2 regions of the Agrococcus sp. UYP10 genome follow, and region 2 is predicted to be linked to the other one. Evidence: predicted binding sites of a transcription regulator. Region 2 holds the regulator's gene; the other holds the start of a gene.
What was found. Region 2 encodes LexA, which represses DNA repair genes until DNA is damaged. Its sites were predicted from a motif close to TCGAACANNTGTTCGA; they were not measured.

Region 1 (11,198 bases), 1.9 Mb from region 2:
CAGGTCCGCCGCCGCGCTCGGCGGCTGGACCGGCGCGACCGGGTGCATCGGCGCGCGGCGGACGCGCTCGAGCTCGATGCGATCGCGCCGCCGGCGCTCGTTGTACTTCGCGACGCCGCCGATCCAGCCGCCGACGATCGGGCCGACGATGAACGCGAGCCACCAGTAGCTGCCGGCGAACTCCAGGATCTCCCCCACCCCGGCACCGTATCCGGGTCAGTGCGCCGAGGGGGCCTCCGCGCCGGCGTGCTCGACGTGCTCGCGCTCGTCCGGCACGACGTCCGCGGGCTTCCGCAGCCACAGCGTCGCGATCACGCCGATCGTCCAGAGCGCCGCGGCGCCCATGAACGCGATTCGCGCGCCCTCGAGCAGCGCCTCGCCGTGGGCGACGCCGTCGGCGACGAGCTGCGCCTGGCGCGTCGCCATGATCGTGACGAACGCGGCGGTGCCGGCGGCGCCGGCGACCTGCTGCACGGTGCTGAGCACCGCGGAGCCGTGGCCGTAGAGGTGCTTCGGCAGCGCGCCGAGCGACACCGTGAAGAGCGGCGGGAACGTGAAGGCGAAGCCGAGGCTCAGCGTCACCTGCATCGCGAGCACGAGGTACCAGGGCGTCGAGATGTGCAGCTGCGTGTAGAGCACGAGCGCGGTCAGCACGATGAGCGCACCGGGGATGACGAGCGGGCGGGGACCCCAGCGGTCGTAGAGGTTGCCGACCACCGGGCCGAGGAGGCCGGTGAGCAGCGCGCCGGGCAGCGTGATGAGGCCGACCTGGATCGGCTCGAGGCCCATCGAGTCCTGCAGGATGAGCGGCAGCATGATGAGCGTGCCGAACATCGCGGCCATCGCGAGGCCCATCACCACGACGGCCGCGGTGAAGAGCGGGTGCCGGAACGTGCGCAGGTCGAGCAGTGCGTCGTCGGTGCGCTGCAGGCGGCGCTGGCGCAGGATGAAGAGGGTCAGCGCGACGACGCCGACGCCGAGCGCGGTCGGCAGCTGCCAGGCCGGCAGGTCGGCGGCGCCGATGAGCGACAGGCCGTAGACGAGCCCGCCGAAGCCGAAGCCGGCGAGCGGGATCGAGACGACGTCGAGGTGCGGGGGCTCCTGCGCCTCGCCGCGCTTGAGGCTCCGCGCGCCGACGAGCAGCATGATGAGCGCGAGCGGCGCGACGCCCAGGAAGATGAAGTGCCACGAGGCGACCTGCAGGATCGCGCCGGAGACGGTCGGTCCGAGGGCCGGGGCCACCGAGATCACGAGCGAGATGGTGCCCATGAAGGCGCCGCGACGGGCGGGCGGCACGAGCTGCATGACCGTGGTCATGAGCAGCGGGAAGACGACCGCCGTGCCGGACGCCTGGATGACCCGGCCGAGCAGCAGCAGCGGGAACGACGAGGCGATGCCGGCGAGCACGGTGCCGAGCACGAACGCGCTCATGGCGGCGATGAAGAGCGTGCGCGTCGTGAAGCGCGCCATGAGCCAGCCCGTGATCGGGATGACGATGGCCATGGTGAGCAGGAACGCGGTGGTGAGCCACTGCGCCGCGCGCTCGTCGATGCCGAGCACCGGGTCGGCGACGAGCGTCGAGATCGCGACGTTCATCGCGGTCTCGTTGAGGATGACGACGAATGCCGACACCAGCAGGGTGGCGATGATGACGGCACCGCCGGGTGCCAGTCGTTCGGGTGCGGGGCGCGCGTCGGCGCGCGGGGACTGGGTGTCGATCTGCATGGGTTCCATCTCGCGAGTGATGCGTCAATCCAACGCAGACCCGGCGCGGGCATTCCCACGGGGGTCGCGCCGGTGCGTGGAGACCCTGCAGGTCAGGCCTGCGGCGCCTCCATGAAGAAGAAGTCGATGATGTGGCCGTCGGGATCGGTGAGCTGGCCGCCGTACATGCCCCACTCGCTGTCCTCGACCGGCTTCGAGAGCCTACCGCCTGCCGAGGCTCCGGCAGCGGCGAACGCGTCGACCTCGTCGCGGCTGCCCAGCAGCAGCGCGAGCAGGTTCTCGAGCGTGCCCTCGGGGGCGCGGCGCTGGTCGCCGACGAGGAACTCGTCGAACTTCGCGTGCTCGAGCAGCATGATCGCGACCTGCTCGGTCAGCACCATGCAGCTCGTCGTCTCGTCGCTGAACATCGGGTTCCGCTCGAACCCCAGCGCCTCGTAGAACGCGGTCGAGCGGGCGACGTCGGCCACCGCGTGGTTGGGGAACACCATCTGGACTGCCATGACCGCTCCTCGCGCGCCGGGTGGGGACGGCGCCCACCGTAGTCGTGCGAGCGGGCGGCCGTCTACGGGCGCATCCGGGCCCGCGACTACCATGGAGGACCGTGGAGATGACGCGGATCGGCACCCGGGCGGCCGCCCAGCTCCCGCGATGAGCAGCCCTGGGTTCCGGCAGGCGCTCCTCTCCTTCGGGCCGCACGCCGGCGCCCATCGCGTCGCGCTGCGCGCGAGCGTCAGCACCGCCGTGCCGCTGCTCGTGCTGCTCCTCATCGGCCACAGCGAGTGGTCTGCCTGGGCGGCGTTCGGCGCCTTCGCGGCGCTCTACGGCCGCAACCGGGTGCACCTCACGCGGCTCGCGATGCAGTCGACCGCCGCGGGCGTGATGCTCGTCGCCGTCGTGCTCGGCTCGCTCGTCGCGACGCTGCCCGACCCGCTCTGGCCGATGATCGTCGGCGGTGCCGCGCTCGCCGGCCTCGTCTCGATCGTGTCCGACGCCGAGGACTGGCACCCGCCCGGGCCGCTCTTCGCACTCTTCGCGTTCAGCGGCTCGGCGTCGATCCCCGGGATCACGCTCGCGGGGGTCGGCACGGCCGCCGGCGTCGCCGCCGCATCCGCCGCCTTCGCCGTGCTGCTCGGCTCCGCCGGCACCGCGTGGCGCCGCGCGCGACGGCTGCCGCCGCTCGAGTCGCCGCCGACGGCACGGGACTACCGCCTCTCCCCCGGCCGCCGCGTGCAGCTGCGGCGCGTCGCCCGCTACGCGATCGGCGTGCTGCTCGCGGGCTCGATCGCGGCCGCGCTCGGGATCGGGCACCCCTACTGGGCGATGGTGTCGGCGGTCGTGCCGATCTCGGCCGGCGCGTTCGCCGCCGGGCTCGCCCGCGGCACCCAGCGCATCCTCGGCACGACGTTCGGCGTGCTGCTCGCCGCGGGCGTGCTGCTGCTCGATCCCAGTGCGCTCGTGATCGTGCTGCTCGTCGCGGTCATCGCCTTCGGCGCCGAGCTGCTGGTCGGCCGCAACTACGGGCTGGCGATGGTCTTCGTCACGCCGCTCGCGCTGCTCTCGGTGCACCTGGCCTCGCCGACGCCCGTCGACCAGCTGCTCGTCGACCGGCTCGTCGAGTCGGTCATCGGCGCGCTCGTCGGGATCGGGGTCGGCTTCGCCACCCGTCGCTGGGGCTCCCTGCCGCGCTGAGGCCCTGTGCTATCAAGGTGGGCATGGCGCTCACCCCGGCTCGCGAACGCGATCCGAACGACCCCTACTTCCAGCGGGTCTTCACGGTCGCCAACGCGGTCACGCTGCTGCGCTTCGGGCTGCTCGTGCCGGTGTGCTGGCTCGTCGTCACGGGCGCCGACGGATCGTGGGTGCCCGTCATCCTGCTGGCCGTCTGGGCATCGACCGACTGGATCGACGGCGTGCTCGCCAGGGCGCTCCACCAGGAGTCGCGGCTCGGCGAGGTGCTCGACCCCATCGCGGATCGCATCGGCATCATCGGCGTGACGCTCTCGCTCGCGATCGCGGGCGTCGTCGAGTGGTGGATCCTCGCCGTGATCTTCGGCATGGACGTGCTCGCGGTCGTCTTCGCCGGGCGCGAGGCGCGCGACGGCAGCATCCACGTGTCCTGGCTCGGGAAGATCCGCACCGCGCTGCTGCTGCTGGCGATCGTCGTGCTGCTGCTCGGGCACACGGTCGTGCCGTGGGCGGCCCCGATCGGCATGACCCTCCTGCTCGTCGGCACCGGGCTGCACATCATCGCCGCGGTCGACTACATGCTCAAGGCGCGTCGCCTGCGGCTGGTGCAGACTGGGACGACCACTGCGACGACCACGAACCGGGAGCCGAGATGACCGACTGGACCGAGGAGCGCGAGCGGCTGGCGTCGCTCGTCGAGGACATCCTCGCTGGCTGGCACGAGTCGGTGGAGCGCGTGCCCGGCGAGGACGGCGACGAGGACACCATCGTCGCGCGCGACGGCGACAAGGTGATGGCGATCCTGCCGCTCGACGACGAGAGCGTCGAGGCGATGGTCGACGCCGAGGCCGAGGGCGAGCTCGCGCAGTGGCTGCGCGACGAGCTCGCCGAGGACGAGGACCGCGACGACGACGACCTCGACGACGAGGGCGACGACGACCTCGAGGCCGCTGCCGACGCCTGGCTGGGCGACGACGACAGCGACGACGACGACGACACCACGACGACCGTCGTCGTCGCGGATGACGACGACATCGACCTCGACGACTGGGACGACCCCGAGGCCGACGCGCTCATCGACGAGCTGCCGCGCTGAAGCGCCCCCGCCGGCCGACCCCGGCAGCGGGGAATGCCGAGGCGCACCGCGCGTTGGCCCCAGCATGCAGATCGACATCTGGTCAGACGTGGCGTGCCCGTGGTGCTTCATCGGCAAGCGCCGGTTCGAGGCGGCGCTCAGCACGTGGGAGCACCGCGACGAGGTCGAGGTGACCTGGCACTCGTTCCAGCTCGACCCGACCCTCCCCGAGCACTACGACGGCACCGAGATCGACTACCTCGCGAGCCGCAAGGGGCTGCCGCCCGAGCAGGTGCGGCAGATGTTCGCGCACGTGACGCAGCAGGCCGCCGGCGAAGGGCTCGCGTACGACTTCGACCGGCTCGTGGTCGCGAACAGCCTGCGCGCGCACCAGCTGCTGCACCTCGCGAAGGCGCACGGCGCGGGCGACGCGGTGAAGGAGGCGCTGCTCTCCGGTCACTTCGAGCAGGGCACCGACATCGGCGACGTCGAGGCGCTCGTCGCCATCGGCACGGCCGCCGGCCTCGACGCGCAGGAGATCCGCGACGCGCTCGCGGACGAGCGCTACCTGCCCGCCGTGCGCGCCGACATCCAGCAGGCGCAGGAGCTCGGGGTCAACGGCGTGCCGTTCTTCGTCTTCGACATGCGGCTCGGGCTCTCGGGCGCGCAGCCCGCGTCGACCTTCACGCAGGCGCTCGACCAGGCGCGGGCGCTCTCCCTCGAGGACGCGCCCGCCGAGCGCTGACGCCGGCGCCTCGGCCGATCAGGCCAGGCGCCGCGCCAGGTAGACCCACTCGCGGCCCGGCCGGTCGGGGGCGTCGCGCACGTCGACGAGCTCGAGCCCGGCCGCGACGAGCGAGCGCTCGATCGCCGCGCGCGGTCGGAAGCGCAGCGTCGACGTCGAGTCGATGCGCGCGCCGTCGCGGTGGAAGATCGTCGGCGACGCGAGCGTGACGAACTGGCCGTCGACGTCGGTCACCTCGACCCACTCCTCGACCGCGCCCTCGTGCGGCACGTCGACGACGTGGCGGGTCGCCTCGCGAGTCCACTCCCGCCACGCCTCGCGCTCCGGACGGCGCGACTCGAAGACGAGCGTGCCGCCGGGCCGGAGCGCGCGGCGGGCGGCGACGAGCACCGCGTGCCAGTCGAGGTCGTCGAGGAAGACCTGCGCGACGTTCGCCGTCATGGTGACGACGTCGACGCCGGCCGCCGGGGACGCATCCGCCGCGGTCGCGTCGGCGGCGCCGACCACCCAGCGGACCGCCTCTGCGCCTGGCTTCGCCCGCGCGACGTCGACGGATGCCGCCGCCGGGTCGACGCCCGTCACGGCGACGCCGCGCGCGGCGAGCATGAGCGCGAAGGTGCCGGTGCCGCAGCCGATGTCGAGCACCGACCGCGCACCGAGCTCGTCGACGACGATCCGCTCGTAGACCTCGAGGTCGGAGCGATCCGGATCGAGCGCGTCGTAGACCGCGGCGAGCCGCGGGTCGCCGAAGATCGGGTCGGGCGCCGACGCCATCCGGTCGGGCTGCCTCAGCCGCGCAGGCGCGCGGCGACCGCGTCGTGCAGCATGCCCGCGACCGCCTCGAGCCGCAGGTCGCCACTCGTCGGCTCGTCGCCTGCCGCACCGTCGATCGCGCGGCCGATGAGCCCGGCCTTCGCGTCGAGCAGCTCGGCGATGCGCGTGTCGATCGTCTGCGCCGCGAGGATGCGCCACACCGTGACGGGCATGGACTGCCCGATGCGGTGGATGCGGTCGATCGCCTGCGTCTGCTCGGCGTCGGTCCACGAGAGCTCGGCGAGCACCATGTCGGCCGCAGCCTGCAGGTTGACGCCGACGCCGGCTGCCATGAGCGAGCACACGATCACCTGCACCGAGTCGTCCTCGGTGAAGGCGTCGATCGCCCGCTGGCGCTGCGCGGGCGTCTGGTCGCCGCGGATCGACACCGTCTTGATGCCCGCCTTCGCGAGCGACTGCTCGGCGGCGTCGAGGACGTCGATGTGCTTCGCGAAGAAGACGACCTTGCCGACCGAGTGGGCGAGCTGCCCGGCGTAGTCGGCGGCGAGCGCGGCCTTCGCGCGGCCGATGCGACGGGCGAGCGCGAAGACGTTCTCGCCGGTGGCACCCTCCTGCGTCTCGACCTCGCTGCGCGCGATGCGGCGCACGAGCTCGTCGTCGACGCGGCTCTCGTCGCGCGCGTCGGCGGACCGCTGCGACATCGCCGCGTCGTAGCGCGCGAGCATGCGCTCGACGAGCACGCGCTCGGCGCTCCTGATCGAGCGCACCGAGGCCTCGTCGAGCTCGACCGGGATGTCGGCGATGCGGCGGGCGGGGATGTCGGACGCGACGTCGATCTTGCGTCGACGGACGATGCCCATGTCGATGACGGCCTTGCGTGCCGCCGGGTAGAAGCCGCGGTCCATCGGCGTGAGCCCGATGTCCTCGAGCTGGTCGGTGAGCGCGGCGTTCGGCTCCTTGTGGTCGATCCAGCCGAGGAACCGCCAGATGGCGCCGAAGTCCTCGATGTCGTTGATGAGCGGCGTGCCGGTGAGCGCCATCAGGAGCGGGTTGCCGACGCGCTCGCGCAGCGCCGCCGAGATCTGCAGCACGTGCTTCGACCGCTTCGAGCGGATGTTCTTGATGAAGTGCGCCTCGTCGACGACCATGCCGCGGAACCCGAAGCGCTCGAGCCAGCCGATGTGCCGGTCGAGCACCTCGAAGTTGACGATCACGACGTCGGCGAACGCGTCGAGCGAGTCGCCGTCGCCCTGCAGCACGGCGGCGCGGCGGCCGGGCGCCCAGCGCTCGGTCTCGCGCGCCCAGTTGATCTTCACGACGCTCGGCGCCACGACGAGCAGCGGGAACGCATCCGCCGCCTGCGCAGCGAGCAGCGCCTGCGCGGTCTTGCCGAGGCCGGGCTCGTCGGCGAGCAGGAAGGTGCGGTGCCCGTCGCGGGCGGCCTGCACGAGCTGCGACTGGTGGTGCATCAGCTCCTTGCCGCCGGGCGCGAGGCGCTGCTTCGGCTCGGGCAGCGGCATGCAGGCGGGCTTGCCGTCGGCGGCGACCTCGAACGAGAGGTAGAGCGGCGAGAGCAGGTCGAAGCCGGCGAGGCGGTCGCGCTCGGGCTTGCGGCGGACGTGCGAGAGGTCGGGCTCGAGGAACGGGTTCGCGAGCTGCACGCGGTGCACCGACGGGGGCACGACCTGCGGCGCGAGCGGCTCGGTGCTCTCGGGCGCGGGGGCGGACGAGGCCTCGGGCTCCGGCTCCATGCCGGCGGCCTCGAGCATCTCGCGCTTGCGCTCGCGCACGGCGTCGGTGATGGGCGCGCCCTCGCCGAGGAGCGGCAGCAGCGTGGGCTCCCGGCTCGCGGCCTTGGCGAGGATGACGGCGATGCCGTCGAGGCGCTTGAGGTCCTCGGCGCGCTCGGCGTCGGTGAGCGCCTTGTCGGCGCGGACGCGTGCGCGCTCCTCGCGGGCGAGCATCGCCACGACCTGCAGCTTCACGCGGGTGGAGCGCGATGCGCTGCCTCGCTTGACGCCCGCCTCGACCTGGCGCACGGCGCGGGCGAGCTGCGGGATGAGGGCGTCGCGATCGCGCGACGGCGCCTCGGCGGTCACGTCTGCAGGCGATGCATCCGTGATGGATGCGTCCGTCTCGGACACATCGATGGTTGCGGCGTCGGCCACATGTCCTCCATTCGAGGCGGGGCCGCGGGTACGGGCCCCGGTGTTCAGGCTGCGACGGGAGCCGGAGCTCGAGGCTGCGGCTCGTCGTGCCGGTGACGCCTGCTGCGGTGCGCGTGAGGGCCGCGATGCGGCACGGACGGCGATCAGCGGGCTGACGTCAGAGCCATCCTACCCGGTCGGCACCGGCGTGCGCTGCGAGGCTGCCCCGAGGATCCCCCGAGGCCGGGCTCGCCACGGCCTTCGCACCGGCCGCAGGATCGTGCGCGTGACTCGCCAGCGGCTGCCGACGCGCTCGATCACCTGCCGGCCCGCATGGACCTCGGTATGGCAGCGGGTGCAGAGCAGGATGCCGTTGTCGATGTCGGTGGCGCCGCCGTCGGCCCATGCGCGCACGTGATGGACGCTGTTCCACGATGCCGGCGCATCGCACCCCTCGCCCTGGCAGTGGCGGTCGCGGAGCATGATCGCCTTGCGCTGCGGCGTGGAGAACAGCCGCTTGCGGCGGCCGAGCTTGAGCACGTGCCCGTCGTCGTCGACGAGGGCCGCCTGCACGAAGCCGTCGCAGATGATGCGCGCCGCGAGCTGCACCGGCACGACCTCGCCGGTCTCGACGATCTCGCAGAAGCCGGGCAGACCAGCTGCGTGGGCGTCGAGCTCGGCCTGCGTCACGGCGACGAGCAGGGTCGGTGCGTCCTTGCCGGGGCGAGGCGTATCGCCCGAGCGTGCGTGCGCCATGAAGAGCTCGGCGAGCACATCCGCCCGGCGCTGGTCGGGCGTGCGGTCGTCGTCGGCCGCGGAGGGCGAGCCGCCGATGTCGATGCGGGTGCGCGGCGACTCGTAGGCGTCGAGCACAGCCTGCACGGCAGCGCCCTCGACCGGCGGCAGCGCCACACGGCCGCGGAAGATGCCGTCGGCGCACTGCCGCAGCGTGAACGAGCGCTGCGCGATCTGCTCCTCCTCGCGCGGCTCGGCGCCGTCGGGGTCGAACGCCTGCAGCCAGGCCCGCGCCGTCGTCGCGAGCTGCTCGGGCGGAGCGGGCACCGGGTCGTCGTAGCCGCGCTCGCCGGCCGGGACCTCGCCGACCGCGTCGGCGACGAGCGACGCCTCGGCAGCGAGCCGGTCGTCGTCACTGATGCGGCTGCCCGCCTCTCCGAGCCGCTCGACGATGACGCGTGCCTGGTCGAGCCCGATCGAGCCGGCGACGAAGGCGTCGGCGAGGTGCGGGAAGCGGGGCTCGAACGGCAGGCCGGTCGGCGTGCGCCGAGGGGTCGCCGCGAGCGCGACCTGCACGATCGCGGTCGCGCGACCCGCGGTGACGCCCAGCTCGTGGCGCAGCGCGTCCTTCGTGCTGCGATACCCGAAGGAGCGGGCGAGCGAGGGAGCATCGGCTGCGGGCGAGACCTGCTGCAGCAGCCCGGCGACCCGCACCGCGGCGCTGTCGGCGCACCGCACGAGCTCGCCGACCGCCGCGAGCGCATCCCAGCGCTGGGCATCGCCGAGCCCCTCGAACGCGGTCGTGACGGCGAGCACGTGCCGCTGGAGCCCGTCGAGCGCCTCGCGCAGCGCGGCCGCCTCTGGCGACCTGCCCTGCCGCGCCTGCTGCTCCACCGGAACCTCCGCGTCCACCATCGGGACCACCGCCTCGGCCCACCGCCGTCGGTGGTGCTCGATGGGTCCGTGCTACCACGAGCGTCGAACAAGCGTTCGAACTCTCGACAGCATGTGGAGAAGTCCGTCAGCCTTCCAGCAGGTCCGCGAGGCGATCGATCGACGCGAGCAGGTTGGCGGGCAGCGTGCGGCGCGCGCGCCCGAGGCGCCGCTCGTCGTGCAGCTCGGTCCAGTCGTACGTGTGCGTCACCCTCGTGCCGGCGCCCTCCGGCTCGAGCTCCCAGCGCCACAGGTGGCCGATGGGCGGCGTGCCCTGCTCCGCGGGCATCCACGCGATGCGCCTGCCCTCCTCGAACTCCACGACGTGGTTCTCGCGCACGGCGCCGTCGCCGGTGAGCGTCATCGAGAACACGTCGCCCGTGCCGCGCACGCGCTGCCCCTCGGCCGCCTCGGCGAGGTTGTCGTTGCCGTCCCACGCCGGCTGCTTCGCCGGGTCGGCGATGTGCTCGAAGATGACGTCGGCGGGGGCCGCGATGACGCGGCTCGCGTGCACGACTCGGGACTCGTCGGTATCGCTCATGCCGCCATCCAAGCATCCGTGCGCCGCGGCGAGCGGGTGTCCACAGGTCGCGCGGTCGAACGCACCTCGTTGCCATCGACCCGTGCATCCTCTCGCCCATGGGAATCCGCTACTACGCATGGCCGATGCCGGACGCCGCGATCGGTGACGTGCTGGCAGATCCGATGACGGCGTCGAACGCGCTTGACCGGGAGACCAAGGACGGCTGGCATGCCGGACTCGACAAGGCGTGGCATGACCTGCAGCGCTATCTCCTCGCACCCGCCGAGCGACCGACCGGCATGCTGGCCGGTTGCTGCCCAGGCGAAGCGCTGCCAGTCAGACCTGCGGGGCTGCTCCTCCGAGGCTCGGTCCGCGACGGACCGGGAGGCCACCACCCGTACTTCGGCGTCGTGCCGTCCGCCTACCTGCCGCTCGTCGCGCGCGACCTCGCCCTCATCGACATCGATGCGCTCGAGCGCTGGGTCGCGGACCCTTCCTCTGACAGCAGCTGGAAGGGCAGCCCCACCTACGCCTCGAGCCACCTCGTCGAGCTGCGCGAGCTCGTCTCAGCGTGGGCAGCGGCCGGACTCGGAGCGATGTACTGCATCCGCTGATGCGCTCAGCCGATTGAGTCGCCCTCCGAAGCGGAGTAGACATGGGGCACGGACGGACCCCACGGAGGGAGCTCGACATGGCTGCTGAGGCTTCGCGCAAGTACCCGATCTTCCCGCCGTTCACCGAGTGGTTCGACGCCTTCGCGCTGCTGGGCGGCTGGGACGGCAAGGGCCCGCTCCCGGGCATCCGCGTCGAGGAGGTCGTCGAGGACGGCGCCTTCGTCATCCATGCCGAGCTGCC
Region 2 (11,198 bases):
TTGGCCTTGGGCGCTGCGGGCTTGCCGGCCGCCGAGGGCGCCGCGGGCGTGGCCGCGGGCTTCGGGACCGCGGGCTTCGCGGCGGGCTTCGGTGCCGCGGGCGCGGCGGCGGGGGTGCCGGCCGGCTTCGCGGCGGCGGGCGCCGCGGACGCGGGGCGCGGCGCGGTCGACGGGCGCGGTGCGCCGGCCGGGGTCGGCTGCACGGTGCGCGCGGTCTGGCGGGGGCGCGAGTCCGACGACTCCGACGACGGGCGCGACGAGCTCGAGGCGCTCGACGGGCGCGACGACGAGCTGCTCGCGGGGCGCGAGCTGCTGGCCGGGCGCGAGGTGCCGGTCGAGGGACGCGACGAGCGCGACTCCGAGTCACCGGTCGCGGCGCTGCGGGCAGGCAGCACCGGGCGAGCGGGACGCTCGGCGTCGAGGGCGGCCTGGTGCGCCGCCTGGCGCTCGGCCTCGGCACGACGCTTCTCCTGGTCCGCGGCGCGCTGCGCCGAGCGGGCGGCGTTGAGCTCCGCCTTCGCGTCGGACTTCGAGCGCATCGGGCCGACGATCATGACCATGTTGCGTCCGTCGATCGTCGGCGACGACTCGACCGAGCCGAACTCGCCGATGTCCTCCGCGAAGCGCTGCAGCAGGCGCACGCCCAGCTCAGGGCGCGACTGCTCGCGGCCGCGGAACAGGATCATGGCCTTGACCTTGTCGCCGGCCTTGAGGAAGCCCTCGGCGCGCTTGCGCTTGGTCTCGTAGTCGTGCTCGTCGATCTTGAGCCGGAACCGGACCTCCTTGAGGACCGTGTTCGCCTGGTTGCGACGTGCTTCCTTGACCTTCTGAGCCTGCTCGTACTTGAACTTGCCGAAGTCCATGATCTTGACGACGGGCGGGCGGGCGTCGGGCGCGACCTCGACGAGGTCGAGCTCTGCCTCGCGGGCAAGGCGAAGGGCATCCTCGACCCGGACGACGCCGACCTGCTCGCCGGCAGGGCCGACCAGTCGGACTTCAGGGACGCGGATGCGCTCATTGGTGCGGGGATCGCTGATCGCGGGCTCCTTCTCGTTTGCGTGCTGTGTGCTGGTGCACGGCGAACGAGGAGCCGACGCGCGGATCTGCTGCGCGGCTCAGCACCTGGCGACGAAGCGTCGCGGTGCCGTTGACCCGTTAGCCTGGAACGACTGCGGGTGGGATTGCTCCTCTTTCACCTCCGGGCGCGAAGCCCGAAACCTGCAGAAGCCTACCAGAGACCGACCTTCGGGAGAAGAGTGCGATGACCGACGCGATGCAGCACGACCACGACGACGCCATCGCCGAGATGCGCGACATCGCCGAGGTGCCCGCGGTCGAGCTGATCAACACCGTCGCGATCCACCTGCTGAGCGCGGCCGCGGTGAAGGTCGGGCTCGCGGACGACCCCGAGCAGCAGCTCGACCTCGACGAGGCGCGCAAGCTCATCAACGCCCTCGCCGGGCTGGTGACGGCGGCCGCGGCCGAGATCGGCGGCATCCACGCCGCACCGCTGCGCGACGGCCTGCGCTCGGTGCAGCTCGCGTTCCGCGAGGCGAGCACGATCCCCGACGCACCGGGCAAGGGCCCGGGCGAGAAGTTCACCGGGCCGGTCAACTAGCGCTCGAGCTCGGCGCGCGTGACGGCGAGCGCTGCCGGCGCCACGAGGGGCAGGCGCGCGGCGCCGCCGTCCCAGCGGTGCAGCCGCACCGCGACGCTCGCGATGCGCTCGCGCACGACCTCCGCGCCGCCGAGCGCCTGCGCCGCGCGCTGCACCTGGCCGGCGGCGTCGGGCGAGCCGTCGACGAGCGCATGCACCTCGAGCTCCGCGCCCGCGAGCGTGCAGCGCGGATCGCCGGTCGCGAGCACGACCGCCTGCACAGCGGGTGCTGCGAGCAGGGCGTCGAGCACCGCGGCGTGCACGGCCGGATCCTCGACGCCCCAGCGCCAGGGCTCGTCGGTCAGCAGCGCGGTGAGCATCGAGCGGCCGAGCACGAACTCGCCCTCGCCGCCGGGATCGACCACGATGCGCGCAGGTCCGTCGAGGGCCGCAGCCGCGGCGCGCTGCACGCTCGTCGGCACCGGGCGGGCGCGCGGGTTCCACGCCTGCATCGCGTCGACCCCCGAGAACATCGGCAGGATCGGCTCGCCGTCGGGACCGAGCACGGTGACGATCGACAGCTCCTGCGTCTTGTCGACGGTCCTGCCGCGGTCGTCGACGCCCGTCTCCCCCGCCGCCGCGAGCAGCGGCACGAGCAGGCGCTCGCCGCGCAGCGCGTCAACGACGGCAGCCCGGCCCGCGGTGCCGTCGGCGAGGGCGCGCACCGCCTCGCGGTAGCCCGCGGGCGGCGAGCCGTCGTCGCCGGCGTAGGCGGTGTCGTGATGGTCGAACGAGCGGCCGGCCCACGGCCGCCCGGCCGAGTCCGCGGCCTCAGGCACTCGCGACGTCGAGCGCGGCGGCGAGCGTGAACGCCCCCGCGTAGAGCGCCTTGCCGACGATGGCACCCTCGACGCCGTGCGGCACGAGCTCGCGGAGCGCGGCGATGTCGTCGAGGCTCGCGATGCCGCCGGACGCGACGACCGGCTTCTCGGTGCGCTCGGCCACCTGTCGCAGCAGCTCGATGTTCGGACCCTGCAGCGTGCCGTCCTTCGTGACGTCGGTGACCACGTAGCGGCTGCACCCGGCGGCCTCGAGCCGGTCGAGCACGTCCCACAGGTCGCCGCCGTCCTGCGTCCAGCCCCGCGCCGCGAGCGTGGTGCCGCGCACGTCGAGGCCCACCGCGATCTGCTCGCCGTACTCGGCGATCACGGAGGCCGTCCACTCGGGGTTCTCGAGGGCGGCGGTGCCGAGGTTGATGCGCTTCACGCCGGTGGCGAGCGCGGCCTCGAGCGAGGCCTCGTCGCGGATGCCGCCCGAGAGCTCGACCTGCACCCGGCCGCGCACGGCCTTGATGACCTTCTTGATCACGCCGCGGTTGTCGCCGCGGCCGAAGGCGGCGTCGAGGTCGACGAGGTGCAGCCACTCGGCGCCCTGCCGCACCCAGTCCTCCGCTGCCTCGACCGGGCTGCCGAACGACGTCTCGGTGCCGGCCTTGCCCTGCGTCAGCCGCACCGCCTTGCCGTCGGCGACGTCGATGGCGGGCAGCAGCTGCAGCTTGGGCGACTGGTTGAAGTCGGTCATGGGGGTTCGATGCCTTCCGGGGGTAGGAGCTCAGAGGCCGCTGACCCAGTTCCGCAGCAGGCGGATGCCCGCGTCGCCCGACTTCTCGGGGTGGAACTGGGTGGCGGCGAGGGGGCCGTTCTCGACGGCGGCGATGAATCGCTCGCCGTGCTCGGCCCACGTCACGCGCGGCTGGCGGATGCGCGGGTGCGGGTCGATGCTCCACTCGGTGGCCGCGTAGGAGTGCACGAAGTAGAAGCGCTCGTCGCGGAGCCCGGCGAAGAGCGTGGAGTCGTCGGGGGCGTCGACCTGCGCCCACCCCATGTGGGGCAGGATGTCGGCCTGCAGCCGGCGGACCGTGCCGGGCCACTCGTCGAGCCCGACGGTCGGGCTGCCGCCCTCCTCGCCGGCCGAGAAGAGCACCTGCATGCCCACGCAGATGCCGAGCACCGGACGAGAGCCCGCGAGGCGTCGGCCGATGAGCTCGCCGCCGCGGATCGCCTGGATGCCGGCCATGCACGCGGCCATCGAGCCGACGCCCGGCACGACGAGGCCGTCGGCCTCGATGACCGCACTGCGGTCGGCGGTGAGCGTCACGTCGGCGCCGGCCGCCTCGAGCGCCTTCGCGGCGGAGTGCACGTTGCCGAGCCCGTAGTCGAGCAGGGCGACGCGGGGACGCGCAGCCATCAGAGCGCGCCCTTGGTCGACGGCACCCCGGTGACGCGCGGGTCGTGCTCGACCGCCACGCGGAGCGCGCGCGCGAAGGCCTTGAACTCGGCCTCCGCGACGTGGTGGGGGTCGCGGCCGGCGAGCACCTCGACGTGCGCGGTGATCCTGGCGTTGAGGGTGATCGCCTCGAAGACGTGCCGCACGAGCGAGCCGGTGAAGTGGCCGCCGATGCGGTGGAGCTCGAACCCGGCGGGCTCGCCGCCGTGCACGAGGAACGGGCGGCCGGAGAGGTCGACGACGGCGCGCGCGAGCGCCTCGTCGAGCGGCACGGTGGCGTCGCCGTAGCGCCGCACCCCGGCCTTGTCGCCGAGCGCCTCGGCGAGCGCGAGGCCGAGCGCGATCGCGGTGTCCTCGACGGTGTGGTGCGCGTCGATGTCGGTGTCGCCGGACGCCTCGACCGTGAGGTCGATGAGCGAGTGCTTCGCGAAGGCCGTCAGCATGTGGTCGTAGAACGGCACGGTCGTCGAGATCGACGAGGTGCCGTCGCCGTCGAGGTCGAGCGAGAGGCGGATGCTCGACTCGCTCGTCGTGCGCTCGATGGAAGCAGTGCGGGCCATGCCTCGATCCTATTCCGCGCCGAGCTCGGCCATCGCGGCCAGCAGCGCGCTCGTCTCGGCCCGCGTGCCGGCGGTGATGCGCAGCGTGTGGGGCAGGCCGACGTCGCGCACGAGGATGCCGCGGTCGAGCAGGGCGCGGAAGGTGGCCTGCGGGTCGGCGACGCCCCCGACGAGCACGAAGTTGGCGTCGGACGGGTAGGGCTCGAAGCCCATGGCCGCCAGCTCGTCGACGATCCGGTCGCGCTGGGTGCGCAGCTCGTCGACGCGCGACAGCATCTCGTCGCTGTGGCGGAGCGCCGCGACGGCCGCCGCCTGCGTGATCGCCGACAGGTGGTACGGGAGCCGCACGAGCCGGAGCGCGTCGACGACGGCGGGGTGCGCGGCGAGGTAGCCGACCCGGATGCCGGCGAACGCGAACGCCTTGCTCATCGTGCGGGAGACCAGCAGGCGCGGGTACCGATCGAGCAGCGAGAGCGCGGTCTGGCTGCGGTCGTGCGCGAACTCGGCGTACGCCTCGTCGACGAGCACGATGCCGCGCGCGGCCTCTGCGGCCGCCTCGACGACGTCGAGGCCGATCGCCGTGCCGGTGGGGTTGTTGGGCGAGCAGAGGAAGACGACGTCCGGGTCGTGCTCGGCGATCGCCGCGCGCACGGCGTCCGGGCTGATCGTGAAGTCGGCGGCGCGCGGCACCGGCACCCACCGCATGCCGACGCCCTGCGCGAGCAGCGGGTACATCGAGTACGTCGGCGTGAACGAGAGCAGCGAGCGGCCGGGGCCGCCGAAGGCCTGCAGCACGTGCTGCAGCACCTCGTTCGAGCCGTTGCCCGCCCACAGCTGCGCTGGCTCGAGGCCGCGCCCGAGGTAGTCGACGAAGGCGCGACGGAGCGCGTCGAACTCGCGGTCCGGATAGCGGTTCGCGTCCGGGAGCGCGCGAGCGATCTCCTGCACGATGTCGAGCGCGACCGCCTCCGGCACCCGGTAGGCGTTCTCGTTGACGTTGAGCCGCACCGGCACGTCGAGCTGCGGAGCGCCGTACGGCGTCAGCCCGCGCAGGTCGTCGCGGATGGGGAGGTCGTCGAGGCTCGTCACTGAACCAGCCTAGGACGGCGGGCGAGCCGCGCAGGGCGCGGCCGCGCGCTCAGCGCGAGTAGTGCGCGGGGATCGCCAGCTGCTCGCCGGGCTGGATCGCGCCGGCGATGCCGTTGAGCAGCTCGATCTCGGCGATCACGTCGCGCGGGTCGGCCTCGGGGGCGACGACCTGCGCGATCTGCCAGAGCGACTGGCCCGGGAGCACGGTGATGTGCTCGAACTGGGCCGTGTCGGTGGAGGACGACGCGACGGCGCCGGCGAGCGCACCGCCCAGGACGCCGGCACCCGCGAGGGTGCCCGCGACGATGACGGGGGCGGCGACGAGCAGCGCGAGGGCGCGGCGACCGCGCGGCGTCATGCGCACCCGGACGGTCGGCGTGCCGGTGATGCTTGCGGTGGCGATGGCAGTCATGGCCTGCTCCTCTCGTGGGATCCGCAGCCGGTGCTCGGCCGGGAGCACCGGCCGCGAATCTCTGTTTCGAACCTATCTTCGATTCCACGGATGCGTCAAGCCCTGCCGCGGAGAATCTCCACGACACGCTCGAACATCCGTTTGATCCGGGCACCCTGTCGGATACGCTTTCGAACCACCAGGAGTCAAGCAGGGGCTACTGACATCGAGAGCGGGCGGGCATGGCGAGGCAGCTGACGGACAAGCAGCAGGCGATCCTGCAGATGATCCAGCGAGCGGTCCGCCAGCGCGGCTACCCGCCGAGCTACCGCGAGATCGGCGACGCCGTCGGGCTGTCCTCGCTCTCGAGCGTCACCCACCAGCTCGGCCAGCTCGAGCTGGCCGGCGCCATCCGCCGCGACCCCTCGCGCCCCCGCACCATCGAGGTGCTCGTCGACGACGAGCTCGACGAGACCGCCGGCAGCGTCGACCAGGCCACGTTCGTGCCGCTCGTCGGCCGCATCGCCGCCGGCATCCCGATCACGGCGGAGCAGCAGGTCGAGGACGTGTTCCCGCTGCCGAAGCAGCTCGTCGGCACCGGCGACCTCTTCATGCTCAAGGTCGTCGGCGACTCGATGATCGACGCCGCGATCTGCGACGGCGACTGGGTCGTCGTGCGGCAGCAGCAGACGGCCGACAACGGCGACATCGTCGCCGCGATGCTCGACGGCGAGGCGACCGTGAAGGTGTTCAAGCAGCGCGACGGCCACACGTGGCTGCTGCCCCGCAACTCGGCGTTCGAGCCGATCCTCGGCGACGAGTCCGACGTGCTGGGGCGCGTCGTCGCCGTCCTGCGCGCCGTCTAGGCGTCAGGCGGCCGGCTCGACCCGGAACTCCGCCAGCTGCGCGAGCGCAGCCTCGGTCACCTTCGCGTCGACGCGCGTGCCCGCCTCCTCGTAGGCCTCGCGCAGCACCTCGAAGCGGTCGTGGAGCATCGCGATGATGTCGCCACGGTCGAACGGCACGAGCAGCGACACCGCGACCTCCGGCCGCGGCAGCAGCTCGGCGATCCTCGCGAGGATCGCGTCGACGCCCTCGCCCGTCCGCGCCGAGGCGAACACGGCGTCCGGCTGGAGCCCGCGCAGCACGAGCCGCTCGTCGTCGCTGATGAGGTCGGCCTTGTTGAACACGACGACCTCTGGGATCGAGCGCGCGCCCGTCTCGCCCAGCACGTCGCGCACCGTGGCGATCTGCGCCGCCGGGTCGGGGTGGCTCGCGTCGACGACGTGCACGACGACGTCCGACTCCGCCACCTCCTCGAACGTCGAGCGGAACGCCTCCACGAGCTGGTGCGGCAGGTTGCGCACGAAGCCGACCGTGTCGGCGATCGTGAACTCGCGGCCGTCGGGCGTGCTCGAGCGCCGCACCGTCGCGTCGAGGGTCGCGAACAGCGCGTTCTCGACCAGCACGCCCGCGCCGGTGATGCGGTTGAGCAGGCTCGACTTGCCGGCGTTCGTGTAGCCCACGATGGCGACGCCCGGCACCTCGAAGCGGTCGCGGTTGGCGCGCTTCGCCTGCCGCGCGGGCCCGAAGCCCTTGATCTGCTTCCGCAGCCGCGCCATGCGGGTGTGGATGCGGCGGCGGTCGAGCTCGATCTTCGTCTCACCCGGACCGCGGGAGCCCATGCCGGCGCCCTGGCCGCCGACCTGGCCACCGGCCTGGCGCGACATCGACTCGCCCCAGCCGCGGAGGCGCGGGAGCAGGTACTCGAGCTGCGCGAGCTCGACCTGCGCCTTGCCCTCGCGGCTCGTCGCGTGCTGGCTGAAGATGTCGAGGATCACCGCGGTGCGGTCGATCACCTTGACCTTCACCTGGTCCTCGAGCGCGCGACGCTGGCTCGGCGAGAGCTCGCTGTCGGCGATCACGGTGTCGGCGCCGAGCTCCTTGACGATGGCCGCGAGCTCCTCCGCCTTGCCGCGGCCGACGTAGGTCGCGGGGTCGGGGTTGGGGCGGCGCTGCAGCATGCCGTCGAGCACGCGCGCACCGGCGGTCTCGGCGAGCGCGGCGAGCTCGCGCAGCGAGTTCTCGGCGTCCTCCGCGCCGCTCGCGCCACCCGAGTAGACGCCGACGAGCACGACGTTCTCGAGCCGCAGCTGGCGGTACTCGACCTCGGTGACGTCCTCGAGCTCGGTGCGCAGGCCGTCGACGCGTCGGAGCGCCGCGCGATCGGCGCGCTCGAGCTGCGCGCCGTCGACGTCGTCGCCGAACGCCGCGTCGGTCGCGGTGCCGTCGTCCTGCAGCGCTTGCGCGCGCTCGCCGAGCACGTCGTCCTCCGACGTGGCCCAGGCCAGGATGCGCTCCGTCGCGCGCCCGGGGCCGGTGGGTCCGCTGTCCTGCGGTGCTGCCATGCTTCGTCCTTCGCTACTGTCGTGTCCGTGCCGGACCACTACTTCTCACCCGATCCCGCCGCGCCCTCGTCCACCCGGACGATCCGGGTGCCCATCGCGGGCGAAGAGCGGGAGATGCTCACGGCCACCGGCGTCTTCTCCGGCGACCGCCTCGACGTCGGCACCGCGGTGCTGCTGGATGCCGTGCCCACACCCCCCGAGACCGGCGAGCTGCTGGACCTCGGCTGCGGCTGGGGGCCGATCGCCACGACGCTCGCGCTCCGCTCCCCCGCCGCCCGCGTGTGGGCGGTCGACGTCAATGCGCGAGCGCTCTCGCTCGTGGAGCGGAATGCCGAGCTGCTCAGCATATCGAACATCACGGCCGCCTCGCCCGAGCTGGTGCCGGACGACGTGCGGTTCGACGTCATCTGGTCGAACCCGCCCATCCGCATCGGCAAGGCCGAGCTGCACGCGATGCTGGAGCGGTGGATCCCGCGGCTGGCGCCCGGGGCGACGGCGTGGCTCGTGGTGCAGAAGCACCTCGGCGCCGACTCTCTGCTGCGGTGGCTCGCGGAGCGCTTCGAGGGCTTCGACGTCGAGCGCGCCGACTCCCGGAAGACGTACCGCATCATCGCCGTCACCGCGCCGGACTGAGCGTCTCTCCGCGGAAGACGATCTCGGCTGGCCCGGTGAGCCAGGCGTGGCCGCGCTCGTCGACGTCGACCTCGAGCCGGCCGCCCGGCACGTCGACGATCCAGCGGTCGGCGGCATCGCCCGACCAGTGCCGCGTGGCCATCGCTGCGGCGACGGCGCCCGTGCCGCAGGAGAGCGTCTCGCCGACGCCCCGCTCGTGCACGCGCATGCGGATCGAGCCGATGCCGTCGGCTATCGCCCCGGGCACGACGAACTCGACGTTCGCGCCGTCGACGGGCGCGGGGTCGAGCGACGGCGCCCGGTGCAGGTCGAGGCCGGCGAGCTCGTCCTCGCTCGCGAGGGCCACCACGACGTGCGGGTTGCCGGTCGAGACCCGCAGGCCCGGCCGGTCGACCTCGAGCCCGTCGGCGGCGACCAGGGCCATCTCGCCGAGCTCGAACGGGCCGAGGTCGACGGAGAGCAGCTCGCCGCGACGCACGACGCGCTTGACGCCCGCGCGGGTGGCGACGTCGATCGCGCCGCCGTCCGGCAGCTGCTCGAGCCCCGCCTCGAGCAGGTAGCGCACGAAGACGCGCACGCCGTTGCCGCACATCTCGCTCACGCTGCCGTCGGCGTTCCAGTAGTCCATCGCCCAGGTGCCCTCGGCGGCGCTGTCGAGGACGGCGACGCCCGTGGCGCCCGCGCGCACCGCGCGGATGACGCCGTCGCCCCCGACGCCGAAGCGCCGGTCGGCGAGCGCGCGGACGCGCTCCGGCGTGAGCGGCGCGCTGCCGTCGGCGTCGGCGACCAGCACGAAGTCGTTGCCGGTCCCGTGCCCCTTCGAGAAGCCCTGCGGGATCACCTGCGTCATGCTCCCAGGCTACCGACCGCTCGGCGCGCGAGCTCGGTCGGGTCCATCGGGGGCGCGGCCGGGTATCGCTGGAACCACGACACCTGGCGGCGGGCGTAGCGTCGCGTGAGCGCCTGGGTGCGCTCCACCGCCTCCGACTCGTCGATGCGCCCGTCGAGCTGGTCGAGCGCCTGGCGGTAGCCGATCGCCTGCTGCGCGGTCGTGCCCCGCTCGATGCCGGCCTCGCGCAGCGCGCGCGCCTCGTCGACGATGCCGAGCGCCCACATCCGCGCCACGCGTGCGTCGAGGCGCTCGACGAGCTCGGCCCTGTCTGCGCGCACGTGCTGGATGATCGTCGGCCGCACGAGCGACTCCTCGGGCGGCAGCCCCACGCGGAACGGCTCGCCGGTGAGGGTGACCGCCTCGAGGGCCCGCACGAGCCGCCGACCGTTGTGCGGGCCGATCGCGGCGGCGGCGCTCGCGTCGACGGCCGCGAGCCGCGCGTGCATCGCCGCCGCGCCGGACGCCTCGAGCTCGGCGTCGAGGTCGGCGCGGAGCGCAGCGTCCGTCGCGGGGAACGCGAAGTCGTAGAGCACGCTCGAGGCGTAGAGGCCGCTGCCGCCGACCAGGATCGGCACGGCGCCGCGCGCCTCGATCGCTGCGATCGCTCCCAGCGCGGCATCGCGGTAGGCCGGCACGGCGGCGTCCTGCCAGGGCTCGAGCACGTCGAGCAGGTGGTGCGGATGGCCGCGCCGGTCGTCGACGCCCGCCTTGGCCGTGCCGATGTCCATGCCGCGGTAGAGCTGCATCGCGTCGCAGTTCACGATCTCGGCCGTGCCGCCGAGGCGCGCGACCGCATCGGCGATGTCGAGCGACGCCGCCGTCTTGCCGGTGCCGGTGGCCCCGACGACGGCGATGAGGGTCACGTGGCGCGGAGCGCCGGCAGGCCGAGCGACACGGGGCGCGGGCCGCCGCCGGGGACGGGCGCCGGCACGGCGCACGAGTCGGCCTGCGCGCGATCCCAGGCGTCGCCCGCGCGGGTGCGCCGCAGCGCGAGCGGGCCGTCGTCGGCGATGAGGTGGAACGGCGCGGCGTGGGTGACGGCGACCGTCACGACGTCGCCGGGCCGCGGCACGTCGGCGCCGGGCGCGAAGTGCACGAGCCGGTTGTCCTCGGCGCGGCCGCTGAGCCGGTGCGTCGTCACGTCCTTCCTGCCCTCGCTGTTCGAGACGAGCACGTCCACCGTGCGGCCCACCTGCGCGCGGTTCTCCTCGAACGCGATGCGGTCCTGCAGCGCGACGAGGCGCTCGAAGCGCTCCTGCACGACCTCCTTCGGCACCTGGTCGGGCATCGTCGCCGCGGGGGTGCCCGGCCGGATCGAGTACTGGAACGTGAACGCCGACGC

Region 1: ABIB37_RS09430 (HNH endonuclease signature motif containing protein) is a predicted target of LexA. The motif match lies at 9,866-9,881, and genes of this name have one in related genera.

The regions. Positions count from the first base shown of each region.
Region 1 covers NZ_JBEPPG010000001.1:1,896,879-1,908,076, reverse strand. Annotated here, with positions in the region: gene ABIB37_RS09475 (hypothetical protein) at 1-198, opposite strand, end outside; gene ABIB37_RS09470 (MDR family MFS transporter) at 217-1,725, opposite strand; gene ABIB37_RS09465 (VOC family protein) at 1,818-2,225, opposite strand; gene ABIB37_RS09460 (FUSC family protein) at 2,374-3,414, shown strand; gene ABIB37_RS09455 (CDP-alcohol phosphatidyltransferase family protein) at 3,438-4,067, shown strand; gene ABIB37_RS09450 (hypothetical protein) at 4,064-4,507, shown strand; gene ABIB37_RS09445 (DsbA family oxidoreductase) at 4,572-5,231, shown strand; gene ABIB37_RS09440 (class I SAM-dependent methyltransferase) at 5,250-6,005, opposite strand; gene ABIB37_RS09435 (DEAD/DEAH box helicase) at 6,020-8,104, opposite strand; gene ABIB37_RS09430 (HNH endonuclease signature motif containing protein) at 8,342-9,781, opposite strand; gene ABIB37_RS09425 (SRPBCC family protein) at 9,909-10,361, opposite strand; gene ABIB37_RS09420 (hypothetical protein) at 10,460-10,957, shown strand; gene ABIB37_RS09415 (Hsp20/alpha crystallin family protein) at 11,035-11,198, shown strand, end outside.
Region 2 covers NZ_JBEPPG010000001.1:16,080-27,277, forward strand. Annotated here, with positions in the region: gene infC (translation initiation factor IF-3) at 1-1,103, opposite strand, end outside; gene ABIB37_RS00090 (DUF1844 domain-containing protein) at 1,262-1,618, shown strand; gene ABIB37_RS00095 (SseB family protein) at 1,615-2,436, opposite strand; gene priA (bifunctional 1-(5-phosphoribosyl)-5-((5-phosphoribosylamino)methylideneamino)imidazole-4-carboxamide isomerase/phosphoribosylanthranilate isomerase PriA) at 2,429-3,178, opposite strand; gene hisH (imidazole glycerol phosphate synthase subunit HisH) at 3,209-3,844, opposite strand; gene hisB (imidazoleglycerol-phosphate dehydratase HisB) at 3,844-4,443, opposite strand; gene ABIB37_RS00115 (histidinol-phosphate transaminase) at 4,453-5,532, opposite strand; gene ABIB37_RS00120 (hypothetical protein) at 5,582-5,944, opposite strand; gene lexA (transcriptional repressor LexA) at 6,166-6,789, shown strand; gene hflX (GTPase HflX) at 6,793-8,331, opposite strand; gene ABIB37_RS00135 (class I SAM-dependent methyltransferase) at 8,353-8,964, shown strand; gene dapF (diaminopimelate epimerase) at 8,948-9,814, opposite strand; gene miaA (tRNA (adenosine(37)-N6)-dimethylallyltransferase MiaA) at 9,811-10,719, opposite strand; gene miaB (tRNA (N6-isopentenyl adenosine(37)-C2)-methylthiotransferase MiaB) at 10,716-11,198, opposite strand, start outside.